Regions from separate parts of the Paenibacillus sp. F024 genome, predicted to be linked through region 1. Evidence: riboswitches for the same ligand, from Rfam matches in the RefSeq annotation. Region 1 holds a riboswitch; each other region holds the start of a gene.
The links. A riboswitch is a leader RNA that binds a small molecule or an ion and turns the genes downstream of it on or off. The one in region 1 is predicted to bind cyclic di-AMP.

Region 1 (4,396 bases):
AGAGTGACCGGAGAGCACGATCGGCGTTCATTAAAGGTTTTCCTGACGGAAGAAGGAAAAAAATTAGGCGATCAAGTGATTCCCGTAGCCGAGGAATTTAATCATTTAGTATGTAAAGGTATTACCGGTGAAGAGCTGACGGAGCTCAGACGAATCCTTACTAAAATGTGTTCCAATGTGGAGTAGAAAGCTTACTCCTGCCCAATAGTTGCTACAACAACAAAACAACATCATTTACTGGAGGTTATTATGGCTAAGGTACTTTTTGTCAAAGCAAATTCCCGTCCGATTGAGCAAGCTGTCAGTGTTAAGCTTTACCAGGCTTTCCTGGAAAGCTACAAAGAAACCCATCCCCAAGATGAGATCATTGAACTGGATCTGTTTAAGGAAAATTTACCGTATTATGATACGGATAAAATTAACGGCATGTTTAAATTGGGAAGAGGCTTGGATCTCACTCCAGAGGAACAATCGGCAGTTGAAACGGTAACTAAATACTTGGACCAATTTCTTGCCGTAGACAAGATCGTATTTGCATTCCCGCTTTGGAACTTCACTGTTCCTTCCGTACTTCATACGTACTTGGATTATCTGGGTCAAGCAGGCAAGACCTTCCGCTATACTCAAGATGGCCCTGTTGGACTGCTTACGGATAAGAAGGTTGTTCTGTTAAATGCACGGGGCGGCGTCTATTCCAGTGGACCCGCACAATCTGCCGAGATGGCCGTCAATTATGTAACCAATATTTTAAACTTCTGGGGAGTAACAGACATCCAAACTGTCATTGTAGAGGGGCATAACCAATTCCCTGACAAGGCAGAAGAAATTATTCACGCAGGAATTGTAAAAACGAGTGCAGTTGCAAGCAGCTTCTAAATGTTATCTCTCTACCGGACTTTGAGCTTACAATTAAAATGAGGATTAAGATAAGGGGACCGTCAACAGTTGGCGGTCCCCTTATCTTATGAAAAGCATGTTTTAAATGTAATCTTGTATTATTTTAATATTTTCATTGCATCAGTCCGGTTTCCGTCACAGCTGAGAAGATCGCCATGACCACGGCCTCCTCTCGTGAACCATGTCAAAAACATCAATGGCAGGTTTCAGCTTTCTAAGCCGCATTTTGAACGATTAGCCAATAAGCTCATCGTCACCGGGTATCCCTGAGCAATGGCTTTTGCGGGTGTAAAATTCTTACGGGTGAGCTATCCTTGCAGCCTTCCCGCATGGCGATCGTCTAAAAAAGGCTATCGGGACTTTCCCGATAGCCTAAGCCTGAAGCTGTTCTTTTGCGCAGCTTGTCTATATTTTATTATAGGTTTTATATTACACAACTCTCTTTGCCCCTACAAATTTAGATCCCCAATAAAAACTACCGAGAGAATCAATCTTTACACCACTGTTTGTAGCGGAGATAAACGAATTGTTTCCGACATAAATCCCGACGTGAGAGATATTCCTTCCTCTTTCAGAGAAAAAAACCAAGTCTCCGGATTTAGGTGCGTTTACCCAAGTGCCCACAGTAGCCATTTGAGCGGATGTTCTTGGCAGATATACGCCGTTTGGGGTATATACGTATTTCAGAAATCCGGAGCAGTCAAAGCCATTTGGCGTTAATCCACCCCAGAGATAAGCAGTGCCAATATACTTTTTGGCATCCTGCACGATTTTGTCCCCTATGGCCGGAGCTGGAGCAGGGGCAGCAGCTACCTTTGGTGCGGGCCTATACCAGGCAGGAGCATGATATTTCCCATCTTTACTGACAATGGCAATAAAATTATTTTTGTCCCACTGAACGAGTAGGCCAAACAGTTCGCTCACGAATCGGATTGGGACGTATACCCGCCCATCCCGGAATACCGCTTTCGTACCAAAATTCTGCTTTTTGCCGTTAACAACGGCTTCCGATGAACCGGATGAGAAAATCACCGATTTTCCCGGTCCTTCAACCGTCACTTTCATTTGTTGTCCATTTTTTTCCGAACTAATTTTATACCCTAATTTTTCGGAAACGAAACGGACAGGTACCATTGTGTTTTGGTCTTTATCAATGAAAGGCTGTGCATCAGGAAAGCCGACAAGCTGATCATCGACTTGAACCCGAACATCATAGTTGTACATTGCGGCGTAGGTTGTAGGGGGTGGCAAGATACCGGACAACAAAATTGCACTCGATAATACGAGCGCCGTACCCAATTTCTTCAAAATCTCTTCCTCCAATGAGCCTCCGAGGTTAGTTGACGGGTTCGGGAAGAGGTTTCCCTGGTCTGCTTAAACAATCAAACGTTCACCCCAATTAAAAAGTCCCCCGTACCAATGAACTGCGTATTCATTAGATTCGGCAAAAATTTTGTCTCACAATTACAAAAATATCATACGCGAAACTAGCACATATACCCAATCATTGACGAAATTTCGAACCTTTTATGTATTCATCTCCTGTTTTTCTATATATATCAAAAAATTAAAAAGTTAACTAAGTTTATGAAGTTAATGATTAACAAATTGTCCAATTCATTAGCATTGTCCTGAAAAATATGTAAATATAATATAATGATTCCTTATATGACAAAATGGACCAACGAAAAACCTCCATTGGCCCACTTGATTTAGGAACGCATGGGAAGGGTAAGCAAAGTAAAAAGCTATTTAACCATGTACCAATTTTTGCGCCTCTGAGATCAACTGCTCCCCTACCAGCTTCAGGCGAGCTTTCATTTGGCTAAGGTCAGCCCGCTCAGCATGGAGCCGCTGCTTTCGTTCGCTCACCATTTTTCTGACATTCGATGGATTTGGACCGCCAGTTCCGTTGCGGACCTGTATATTAAGCTCAGGATCAAGCGCCTGACGAACCGCTTCAACATTAATCCCTAATGGTTTACCGAATAATGCATGGCATCCAGCCTCTAAATCTAAGACCGTGATTTCCGTCGCCTTCTTTCCTGCTGCCAGTGTCTCCGCAACGACTCGCCCGACGATGTTATGAGCGATACGAAAGGAAAGCCCTGTCTCACGTACGATCACATCTGCCAGTTCCGTTGCCGTACCGAACCCGATCTTGGCCGAATGAAGCATAACGTCTGGACGGATGGTTAATGTTTGGAGAACACCGTTGATTAATTCAAGTGTCACGGCTGAACGATCTGCAGCTTCGAGTGCCGGCACGTTGATAGCACTGACCCCGTCATTTACGTCACTCAGAGAGGTGTTTTTCGTACTGGCGAGCACAGTAGTTAGAGAGCCACAAACATGAGCCGCACTTGCTTTGGTGTACTCCAACGCTTGCGGATTCTTTTTTTGGGGCATGATACTGCTCACAGTGGAGTAAGCGTCTGACAACTCAATAAATCCATATTCCATTGTGTTCCAGTTCTGCAGATCCAATGCGACACGTGATAGATTTGTCATTAAAATGGCAAGAGCAGCAGTGGCTTCGTGGACATCATCTCGGCACGAAACCCCATCGTAGGCTACTTCAACTATCTCTTGGAATCCCAGGACCGACGCTGTATACTCCCGGTCTATAGGGAAGCCAGAGGTCGTTAAGGCACCTGATCCCAACGTGCAGCGATTAGTTTGGGACAAAGCTGCCTGAATTCGGGCATAATCCCTACTTAACAGATCGGCTAGCGTCAGCATGTAATACCCAAGGGTAATCGGCTGTGCATGCTGGGAGTGTGTATATCCGGGCATGATCGTTTCGGCATGCATATCGGCTAGGTTCAATACGGTATCCCGCAAGAAAATCAAGCTGGTCAGCACACCACAGAGCTTTTCACGCAGGGCCAACCTCCACGTAGTAGTGTGAAGATCGTTTCGGCTGCGAGCGGTATGAAGCCTCCCTCCGACCTCTGGACCCAGTTTTCGGATTAGGTAACGTTCCACGTAGGAGTACATATCCTCTAATGTATAGTCAATTTCCAGCACATCGGGTCCAGCTGATCGAAGCTCCAGGATTTTACTCAAGATCTGACGCATCTCTTTCGTTTTGACAATATCTTGGCGAGCTAGCATCAACCCGTGAGCAAGATGCACCATCATTTCCGCTTCGAAGCAATAGTTTAGTTCCCTTTCGACAGAGGGGGCATAGTAAGCGCGCACCATGACTTCAGCCGGAGGCAGCTTAACACGCTCGCGCAGTGAAGTTACAGGATCTTGATGATGACCTTCCCGTAATTCTTGAGTTCTATCTTGAGATTGCTCATTTGTTGGCATTGAAACGTCCCTCCCGCTTAATTACATGCTGTCGGATGATTCGCGGTTCGTTACTGGCTCTATTTTTTCACTTCGGCAACAACCTTCTTCATTTCATCGGCACCCCACTTGGCAGCCTCTTCCGGCGGGGCATTCTGAAGCAATACCTTTTGCACTACCATCGATGTAATATTCCGGGCGA
Region 2 (4,396 bases), on a different contig from region 1:
CGACGGGAAAAGAATAAGGAATGGCCGTTTCCGCTTCGGACGCGGGTTGGAGGACTGCGATCGTTTGCCGTTTGGCGACCGATCCAGTCCTTTTTATATGATTTTGGCTGGGGCTGCTTTCGCCTTTACGAGTCGGTATCGACGGATTTACGCTGACCGGACCGTAAGACGTCTTTGTATACGTCAATCGCTCTGGCTCGCGAGGCTTTCAAGTCTACGATGGCGTGCGGACGCGGCCGGTGAATTTCTTTGTCGGTCAATCGGGCGAGCTCGGGCAGCCAGCGGCGGATATAGGCCCCTGAAGGGTCGTACGTTTCCGATTGGGTTACCGGATTCATAATCCGGAAGTACGGCACGGCATCGAAGCCGAGCGAGGCGCACCAAAGCCAGCCTCCCCGGTTTAACACGTTGTCGTAGTCGGCGAGCTTGTAACGGAAGCAGCGCTCTCCATAAGGGAAGGGACACAATAAATTTTTGGTCAGAAACATCGCGGTAATCATGCGCAGCCGGTTGGGCATCCAGCCGGTCGCGTTCAGCTGGGTCATGGCGGCGTCAATAATCGGAATGCCGGTGCGCGCTTGCGTCCAGGCTCTGAAATGCTGAGAATCCAGAGCGGAGAAATCGTAGCGTTTCTCATATTGGAAGTAGTCGGGATCAAGCCACGATTGATAAATGTAGAAATCGCGCCAGGCAAGCTGGCGAAGCCAAGGCTCCACAGCGGTATCGCCAACCATCAGCCGTTCGTAGACCATGCGAACCGACATGGCGCCGACGTTCAGGTGACGGCTCATACGGCTGGTCTCGTCGCGGGCGAAGCGGTCGCGTCCTTCGGCGTAGCCTGCAAGACGTTCTCCGAGGAAGTCTGCAAGCGCCTGCTCCGGCTCGGGCAGCTCCGGCAGAGCGCCCGGAGCCAGCAAGGCGCTCAGCTCCGGCGGGAGAGGGAACGCTTGCGCCACACCATCGGCGAGCGGGACCGTCCGGAGGTCGCCGATGGTTACTGCAGACGCCGGGCGGTACCGCTCGTGCAGATACTCACGCCAGCGGCGGTAGAACGGCGTGAAAACCTTGTACGGCTCATCCCGCCCGGACCAGCGCTGAAAGTCGCGCAGGTCGATAAGCGGCAGCTCGCCGTACGCGGTGACGCGCACGCCGTACTGTTCAGCTGCCTCGCGCAGTGCGCAGTCCCGGACCGTCGCATACGGGGTGTAGTCCTCGTGGAACACGAGCTCCTCCACCGGATGCTCCGCGAGCAGCCGGCTCAAAGCGGCCTGCGGCTCGCCATAAAGCACGTGCAGCCGCTGGCCGGCTGCCGCATAAAGCTGCTGCAGCCGCCGGACATGCTGCAGAAAATTGACGCCGCTGTGCTCGCGGTGACGTTCCTGTTTCAGCAGGAACGGGTCGAGCAAAAGCACATGCAGGCTGGGGCAGCGGCGTTCGCGGATCGTGACGAACGCCGGCATATCCTCCACCCGCAGATCCTTGCGGTGCAGAAACAAGATCAAGCCTCATACGCCCCTTTACAGCCGGATCCGGCAGGTTTATTTGAAATATAGAAAGCCCTGCAGGCTTGTCCGTCCGGTGCGTCCGTTTATACGAACGATCGGATCGGGCCAAACGCTGAGGGCTTCCGAAGTTGCATTGCGAATCCGTTGACCGTATCAGTTGGTGTCGGTCATCAGCTGTTGATACTGCTCGTCCGACAAAACACGTCGGGCTGTCACATAACGATTGGCGTAGTAAGATTCGCTCATTTCACTAATCGTAACGCCTTTGTTCGTAGCGGAGTGGTAGAACATGCCGTTTCCAACATATACGCCCACATGGGAAATGCCTCTGCCGTCGGTGTTGTAGAACACGAGATCACCGGGACGGAGCTGGTCTTGGGCTACCCATTGACCCGCTTGGGCTTGGCTTTTGGAGGAACGAGGAAGATCGATACCGAACTTGTCGAACACCCAAGAAGTGTAGCCGGAGCAGTCAAAGCCGCTGGTCGTAGTACCGGCCCATTTGTAAGGCGAGCCTAAACCCGCGTTTACCGCTGCGCTTAGCGGGGTTTCAGCAAATGCGCTGCCTACGGAAACGCTGCAAAACATAGCTAAAGAAAGTGCAAAACCTACAAGCTTCTTCTTCAAAAAATGTTTCCCCTTCCGGTGCCTACGAGGTTAGCTGAAGGGTTCGGTTGAAGGTTCCCTATGATCACTGACGGTGTCGAGATCAATTCACCCGGTTAATGGATCCCCCGTTTTCTTAAAACAGAAATTCGGCAAAATTTTCATTTTTTTGATTCCGAGTAGATATATTCGGGAAAAAATGCACTTTTCCTTCCTTTGTCACAAAATTGACATATTTTATCCGTTTAAAGTGAAACCTTTTTGTTTAAGGAAATTCGGGATATGAAATCACCCCTTTATAGAAAAGCACAAAACGGCGGCGCTTTTCCGCCTGACGTGGTTCAACAGCTTGCGACAGCACAAACGCACCGGTCGGAATGACCGGTGCGTTTGCAATCTTTTCATATGGTGTTCGCTACGCTTTCTCCGTCCAAAGCGCATATTGTGTGCTGATGGCCCACACTTTGAAGAACATTTGAACAAGCCGGTATGCCTGTAATCCGACCAAGGCCAAAAAGCCGGCCCAGAAGAACGCGGATGCCATCACGGCGGCGGACACCGCCAAAGCGATGCCTGTTACGGTAAGAGAAGCCAGCATAATGGCAGGCAGATGGCGAATCACAAACAGCATGGTAAAGATTGCAGATCTGCCATCGGCCTTTCCGATTTGAAGGAACAGGAAGATCAGCTGAAGCATAAACCAATAGACGATGCAGCCGGCTATCGCCGGCGCCAGCGCTTTCCCAAAGGCCATATAGGAAGCTTGATGTCCGTACAGCTCTATCGAATGGGGGATCAGCCAGTAGAGCGGGGAGAGCATCAGCGCCAATTGGACCGCGTAGAGGCCGAGGAAGGGAAGAGACAGCTTTCGGATGCCTTCCACGAACCGGTAGCCTGCATTCAAGTCCCGATGACGAAGCGAGTAGTATACTCCTGCATTGAGCATCGGATGGACCAGCATTCTTAATCCTAGAAGGCTGATTCCCCACCACCAAAACGGCTCCAGCAAATCCGTCTTCATCATCTGAAAATGACCTTCTATCCAGAATATCTGCGAAGCGGTCACTGGCAGGTCGCTCCCCGGATAACGATGCAGGAGGGGGAGGACGACGGATTGAATCAGCTTATACAGCACGACGCCCCAAATGAGATGATATATAAAGAGGGTAAAGACGGCAAAAGGCTGCTCACAGGCTAAGCTCCAGCCCGTTTTGATCCGGTTCCACATGTTCCTCACTCCCCTCACCATGCGACCCAGCCGAACAAGGTCTCCAAAATTTTCACAACGCTCATGTTCCATCGCAGCGATAGCTGCGAATCGACTTCCGTTTTCATATAGCTGTTGATCCGTTTGTTCTCCAGCACGATAACGTAATCCGGGTCTATAGCCGCCCACCTCAGCGGAGCGGCATGATTCAGCTTCATGATGACCTCGCTGTCGGCGCCGTCCCAGGTTTTATCGAGCTGCGTGCCGTCGGCAAAATGGAACCGGACAGGTACGTTGGGATAGGTACCTCCAAGCTTGCGCAGCTGTACGCTGTTTTCATAGTAGGTTTGGCCATTATCTGTCACCTGCTGCACTTTGATCCCGGTGATGGCGTAGTCGACCATCATGCCGCTATAGACATATTGGTCAAAAAACGGCTTCCAGTCGGTTTTCGTTACATCTTCTGCGACTTTTTGAAAATCCGTTGTGGTCGGGTGCTTGAACTTCCAGCGCTGAAAATACGTTCGCATGATCTTGTCCATGGTCTCCGGACCGACCTGACGTTCCATGGCTTTGAGCACCAGCTTGGCCCGGGTATATACATTTTCGGCATAGTGATGGTGTCCGTCATAGCTCCAGGCGTTCTTCTTGAGTGCGGCCGGATGGGTGATGTAGCTTGATTCCACGAGCAGATTCGGGCGAACGCCGTATTCCGCTTCCATTAACTTGTCTTCGGCATAAGAGGTGAAGCCTTCATCCAGCCATGCCTCTTCAAATTCGTTGCTGGCAACCATACCATAAAAGAATTGGTGGCCTATCTCATGGACTACAACCCTTTCCAGCTCCAGGGTCGGATTTTCTTCGATAGCTCCCCATGCGGTAATCAGCGTCGGGTATTCCATTCCCCCGGCTCCATTGGCCTCTTCCGGCGGCACGACGATCGACAGCGTATTGTAAGGGTAATTACCGTACCACTGGGAGTAGCGGGCGAGCGCTTTTTTGGCTGCTGTCATGTAACGGGCCTTCAGGTGCTCATGCTTTGGATCGAGATACAGCTTGATGCGGACCCCGGGCAGAT
Region 3 (4,396 bases), on a different contig from region 1:
ATTGACTAAACTTGATTAAGCCGGCCGGATATTTCAAAGACCAGCCAAAGTGACTGTCGCCGATCCAGGTTTTTCCTTGGTCCGCATCAATCGAAGCGCCCCCGGCATCCTGCACCAGCTTGGTCACTGCGGAAAGATCTTCCTCTAGTTTCACTTCGATATTCTTTGTTTGGCTGCCCGATAGAAGGGTCAAAACAATGCTTTGATCAGGCAAATATTTCTTTAACGCTTCATTATATTCCACTAAATTGCTGGTTTTGACGGAATTGATGGATTGAAGCACATCCCCCTGCTTCACCCCTGCTTGCGCCGCGGGTGAATCGGGATCGACGTAGGTCACTTCAAGACCGGCCGATGACGGCAGACCGACGACCGCCTCCCAGCTTTCGCCCAGTTCAAGCCCAAGATAAGGCCGCTTCACTTTCCCGTACTTGAAAAAATGATCGAGAACATACTGAACCGTATCTACCGGAATTGCAAAACCCAAGCTATCCACGCCGAACTCCACATACTTTAACGTATTGATTCCGATAACCTCGCCCTTCATATTTACCAGTGCTCCGCCGCTGTTGCCCGGATTGATCGCCGCATCGGTCTGGATCAGCTGGTATTTGGATTGGACCGAACGTTCCATTCCGCTGACGATGCCGGAGGTAACGGAGTTCCTGAGGGCAAAGGACAACGGTGTACCGATCGCCATGACCGATTCGCCGACCCGGATATTTTTCGGGTCGGCAAACTTTGCGGCGGTTAATCCGGAAGCAACGATTTTGACCAAAGCCAGATCGCTTTCCTCATCGTAATGCGTTGTTTTCCCCGGGTATGATTTGCCGTCGGAGGTAACCACGATGATATTGCTCATATCCTTTACGACATGCGCATTCGTTAATATGTATCCTTCGCTGCGTACAATGACTCCGGTTCCATGAGCCAGGTTATAACGGCTTTGCTCCCATGCCCTTTTGCTCTCGCTCGGTTTGCCGATGATCGCTACGACTGAGGATGTCGTTTGCTGTACGACAGCCGGAATCGAATCTTGACCCTGCGCCCCTGCCGGAGACGTACCGGAAACGAACAGTGCTCCAATCAGCAGAAATGCGGCGGATACCTTCAGTACCCTTCTCTTTAAATGCTTGACCTGCTTCATTATCCCCTTCCCCCCACCATTCATTTCCATGTCCACTAAAATCTATCACATCCTATAGATGCCAGCAATAAAAATTTAAGTTTTCAGATTCTGAAGGAACGCCAAAAAAGACCGTCCAATGTGACGGTCTTTCGTTCATATTTCTATTAGTTTTTAATAAACTCCTGTACCCACACGCCATTGACATAAGCCACTCCAATTTTGTTGAAGTTGGGGCTCAGAATGTTTTGACGGTGTCCTTGGCTGTTCATCCATGCGTTCATGACTTCTTGTGGAGTTCTTTGTCCCTTGGCTATATTCTCGCCTGCATAAGAAAACCGAATACCGTAGGATTGCATCATATCGAATGGAGACCCGTAGGTCGGAGAAGTGTGGTCAAAATAACCTTTCTCATACATATCCTTCGCTTTGTCCAAAGCTACCTTGGTCAATGCGCTGTCACTGGCAAGCGGCTGCAAACCGGCTTTGGCACGTTCTTGGTTCACCAGGCTTACCACTTGGCTGGCGTAAGAAGACTGTGTCGTGCTGCCTGTCCCCTGCTGCGAACCGTTGCCCGATCCTGTACCTGCTGCCTTACCAGGTATATTCAGTGCCATTCCGGGCCATATTATATTTGGGTTAGCCACTTGAGGATTCGCGGCAATAAGCGACTTCAGACTGACTCCGTATTTTTGCGAGATCGTCCACATCGTATCTTTACCGGATACCGTATACGACGGAGCAGCGGAAACCACGCCTGCGCCGATGATCGGGCCAAGTGCCAAAACGCCTGTCAAAACCAATTTTTTGAAACCTTTCACTGCATTCCTCTCCTTTGTGCGGCCTGCGAGGTTAGCTGTCGGATTCGGGTCAAAGAGCAATCACCCGGCCACTGCTGTGGCTTCACCCCAAGTTCATGGGTTCCCCCGTGCTTAGAATAAGCTTCGGCCTTTTATGATGTCGCGTTCCCAAGAAGGAACGGAAACCATTGTAACACGGATACCGTGTGTATTTCATGACACAAAGTTTACCAACGCCGTCTAAGCAAGCGATTCCTTGAGCTTCACTCCAGAGGGAAGCACAGCTTCCACATGGGTTCGCAGCATGGGCTGCTCCTGTAGTTCCGGGCTTAGAATGGCCACAATTCCCCGATCCTCACGGGAACGAATCAAACGCCCCATCCCTTGCCGTAGTCGCAAAAGCATATAAGGCAAATCCACCTCTTCAAAAGGAGAAGCCGACGCGCGTCGTTTGGCCATAAAGACCGGATCCTGAGGCGGAAAAGGCAGTGACCATATTATGACATTAGACAACGAAGGTCCCGGCACATCAAGCCCTTCCCACAAGCTGACGGCACAAAGAACACTCTGTTCATCATGCTGGAAGGAAGCGATAAGATGGCTGATTTCCTGATCGCCTTCAAACAAGAAGCGCATTGTGCCGATGAAATCCGGATACAGCGTGATCTCCTGTTTAAACCGCTGCAATTCCCCTTTCGTCGGGAACAGAAGCAAAGCTCTGCCTTCCGTCCGTTTAAGCAGCGAGACAGCAGCCTCCATCTTCTCTGCAAAGGTCCCGCCGGCGGCCCATGAGGGCGCGATCACTTCCATTTGGTGTTCGTAATCGTAAGGAGAAGCCACGGAAAAGGATAAATACTGCTCAATTCCGAGACTATCCGTCACATATCGGAAGGAGCCGTCGACGGATAAGGTAGCCGATGAAAATACGATCGGCATTTTGGTACTAAACACTTGCTCTCGAAGCACTTCCATGACCGTTCTTGGCATAATCACCAGTGTCAGCCCGCTCTCGCTTTCCGTCAGCCAGCATACGAAGGACTCCGGGCGCTGAAACAGACTCAATGCTTTCTGCATCATTTCCAGATGCTCCTCGACAATGCGGAGCTGATATTCATTTAATGTATGAAGACCGCTTTCAAACACGAGCTCTTCTTCTATTGCCGTAAGCAGCGCCCGGAACCGGTGAATCTCTTGAAGCAGCTGATCGTCGAGCAGCAGCTCCTTCCGGTCCGAACCGGGAATTTCCTTGCTTTTGCGCCCGAACAAATCAAACATCGTCTCGCTTTGCGCAATCGCCTCATCAATAAGCACAGCCAAAGATTCCCGAATTTCCCCTTGCAGCAGCCGGGTGATCAGCTCTTCAAACACGGCATGCTTTAATTTATAGGTTAGCGCCTTCTGCGCGGCGGATTCCAGTAAATGCCCTTCATCAAATACGACCGCACAGTGGTCCGGCAGCAGCGGCAGCTGCCCTTCCCGCTTCCTGCCCTCATACGTCCACACATGCTCCATGTAAAAATCGTGCGAGCAAATGATCAGATCGGCGGACCGGCGGTAATGCTCGCGGGAGAGCGTCTGCCCGCACCGGTGCCTTTTGTCGCATACGAAGCAATCCTGAAAAGCGTCCCAATTGATCTTGTTCCATTGATCGTCATTCAGATCCGGATATTGCTTCCGATCGCCGTAAGCATAAAATGATTGCAGCGTTTCATGAGAATGGACAAACCCGGGCAGCTCTTCATAGATTTGCTCGAAATGTTCCGCATCCTCATCCCTGAATCTCGCTTTATCCAGCTTGACCAGACAAAGATACTGGTCCGGGGACTTTCCCAATCTGGCGTCAACAGCCAAGTCCAGGTGCTGCGCCAGCTTGGCAATATCCCCTTCCGGCTTGACCAGCTGTTCTATTAATGATTCGTCCGCACAGGCAATCACAGCCGGCTTTCGCATATAACGGGCATAACAAATCGCATATAATAAGTAAACCAGTGTTTTTCCCGTCCCCACTCCCGCTTCTGCGAAAATGGTTTGCTTCTCGGCAAATGCCCGTTCCAATTGGAATGCCATATAAATCTGTTCATCGCGCACTTCAAAGCCGGATTCGGGCAGGATATCGTAAAACACATCAGAAATCCATTCCCCAGCCTGCTGGATGAAGGATTGGGAATGATCATAAGCAAAAGGGTAGCGCTCCACTATGATTTTTGCCTCCATAATAGTAATGATTCGATAAAATCCCAGCACTAGTGTTCCATATGCCAAACATTTATTATCACACGATCCTAACAGATATGCAACAAAAACAAAAGCAGTCCAAACCTTCCATAATAAAGGTTTGAACTGCCGGGATGAGCTCGGAATCTTCAAAGCTCAAATTCGGTCTTTCTTGTCATTGGGCCGCAAGCTTATTGTATTTTGCCATTTTGGTCAGCAGCACCGCCAGCCGCTCTTTCGTTAAAACTTCTTCCGG

Region 2: linked by a shared signal. The riboswitch ahead of ACZYR9_RS11910 (C40 family peptidase) and the one ahead of ACZYR9_RS04880 (C40 family peptidase) in region 1 are both predicted to bind cyclic di-AMP.
Region 3: linked by a shared signal. The riboswitch ahead of ACZYR9_RS17570 (CAP domain-containing protein) and the one ahead of ACZYR9_RS04880 (C40 family peptidase) in region 1 are both predicted to bind cyclic di-AMP.

What each region holds. Positions count from the first base shown of each region.
Region 1 covers NZ_JBVASZ010000002.1:219,963-224,358, reverse strand. The annotation lists gene ACZYR9_RS04890 (MarR family winged helix-turn-helix transcriptional regulator) at 1-186, shown strand, start outside; gene ACZYR9_RS04885 (FMN-dependent NADH-azoreductase) at 250-876, shown strand; gene ACZYR9_RS04880 (C40 family peptidase) at 1,327-2,205, opposite strand; cyclic di-AMP (ydaO/yuaA leader) riboswitch at 2,208-2,354, opposite strand; gene argH (argininosuccinate lyase) at 2,650-4,215, opposite strand; gene ACZYR9_RS04870 (ABC transporter substrate-binding protein) at 4,275-4,396, opposite strand, start outside.
Region 2 covers NZ_JBVASZ010000009.1:147,355-151,750, forward strand. The annotation lists gene ACZYR9_RS11900 (sulfurtransferase) at 1-17, shown strand, start outside; gene ACZYR9_RS11905 (cryptochrome/photolyase family protein) at 126-1,502, opposite strand; gene ACZYR9_RS11910 (C40 family peptidase) at 1,659-2,132, opposite strand; cyclic di-AMP (ydaO/yuaA leader) riboswitch at 2,137-2,276, opposite strand; gene ACZYR9_RS11915 (hypothetical protein) at 2,527-3,339, opposite strand; gene ACZYR9_RS11920 (M1 family metallopeptidase) at 3,354-4,396, opposite strand, start outside.
Region 3 covers NZ_JBVASZ010000017.1:52,705-57,100, forward strand. The annotation lists gene ACZYR9_RS17565 (S1C family serine protease) at 1-1,147, opposite strand, end outside; gene ACZYR9_RS17570 (CAP domain-containing protein) at 1,294-1,947, opposite strand; cyclic di-AMP (ydaO/yuaA leader) riboswitch at 1,953-2,086, opposite strand; gene ACZYR9_RS17575 (ATP-dependent DNA helicase) at 2,167-4,122, opposite strand; gene ACZYR9_RS17580 (hypothetical protein) at 4,316-4,396, opposite strand, start outside.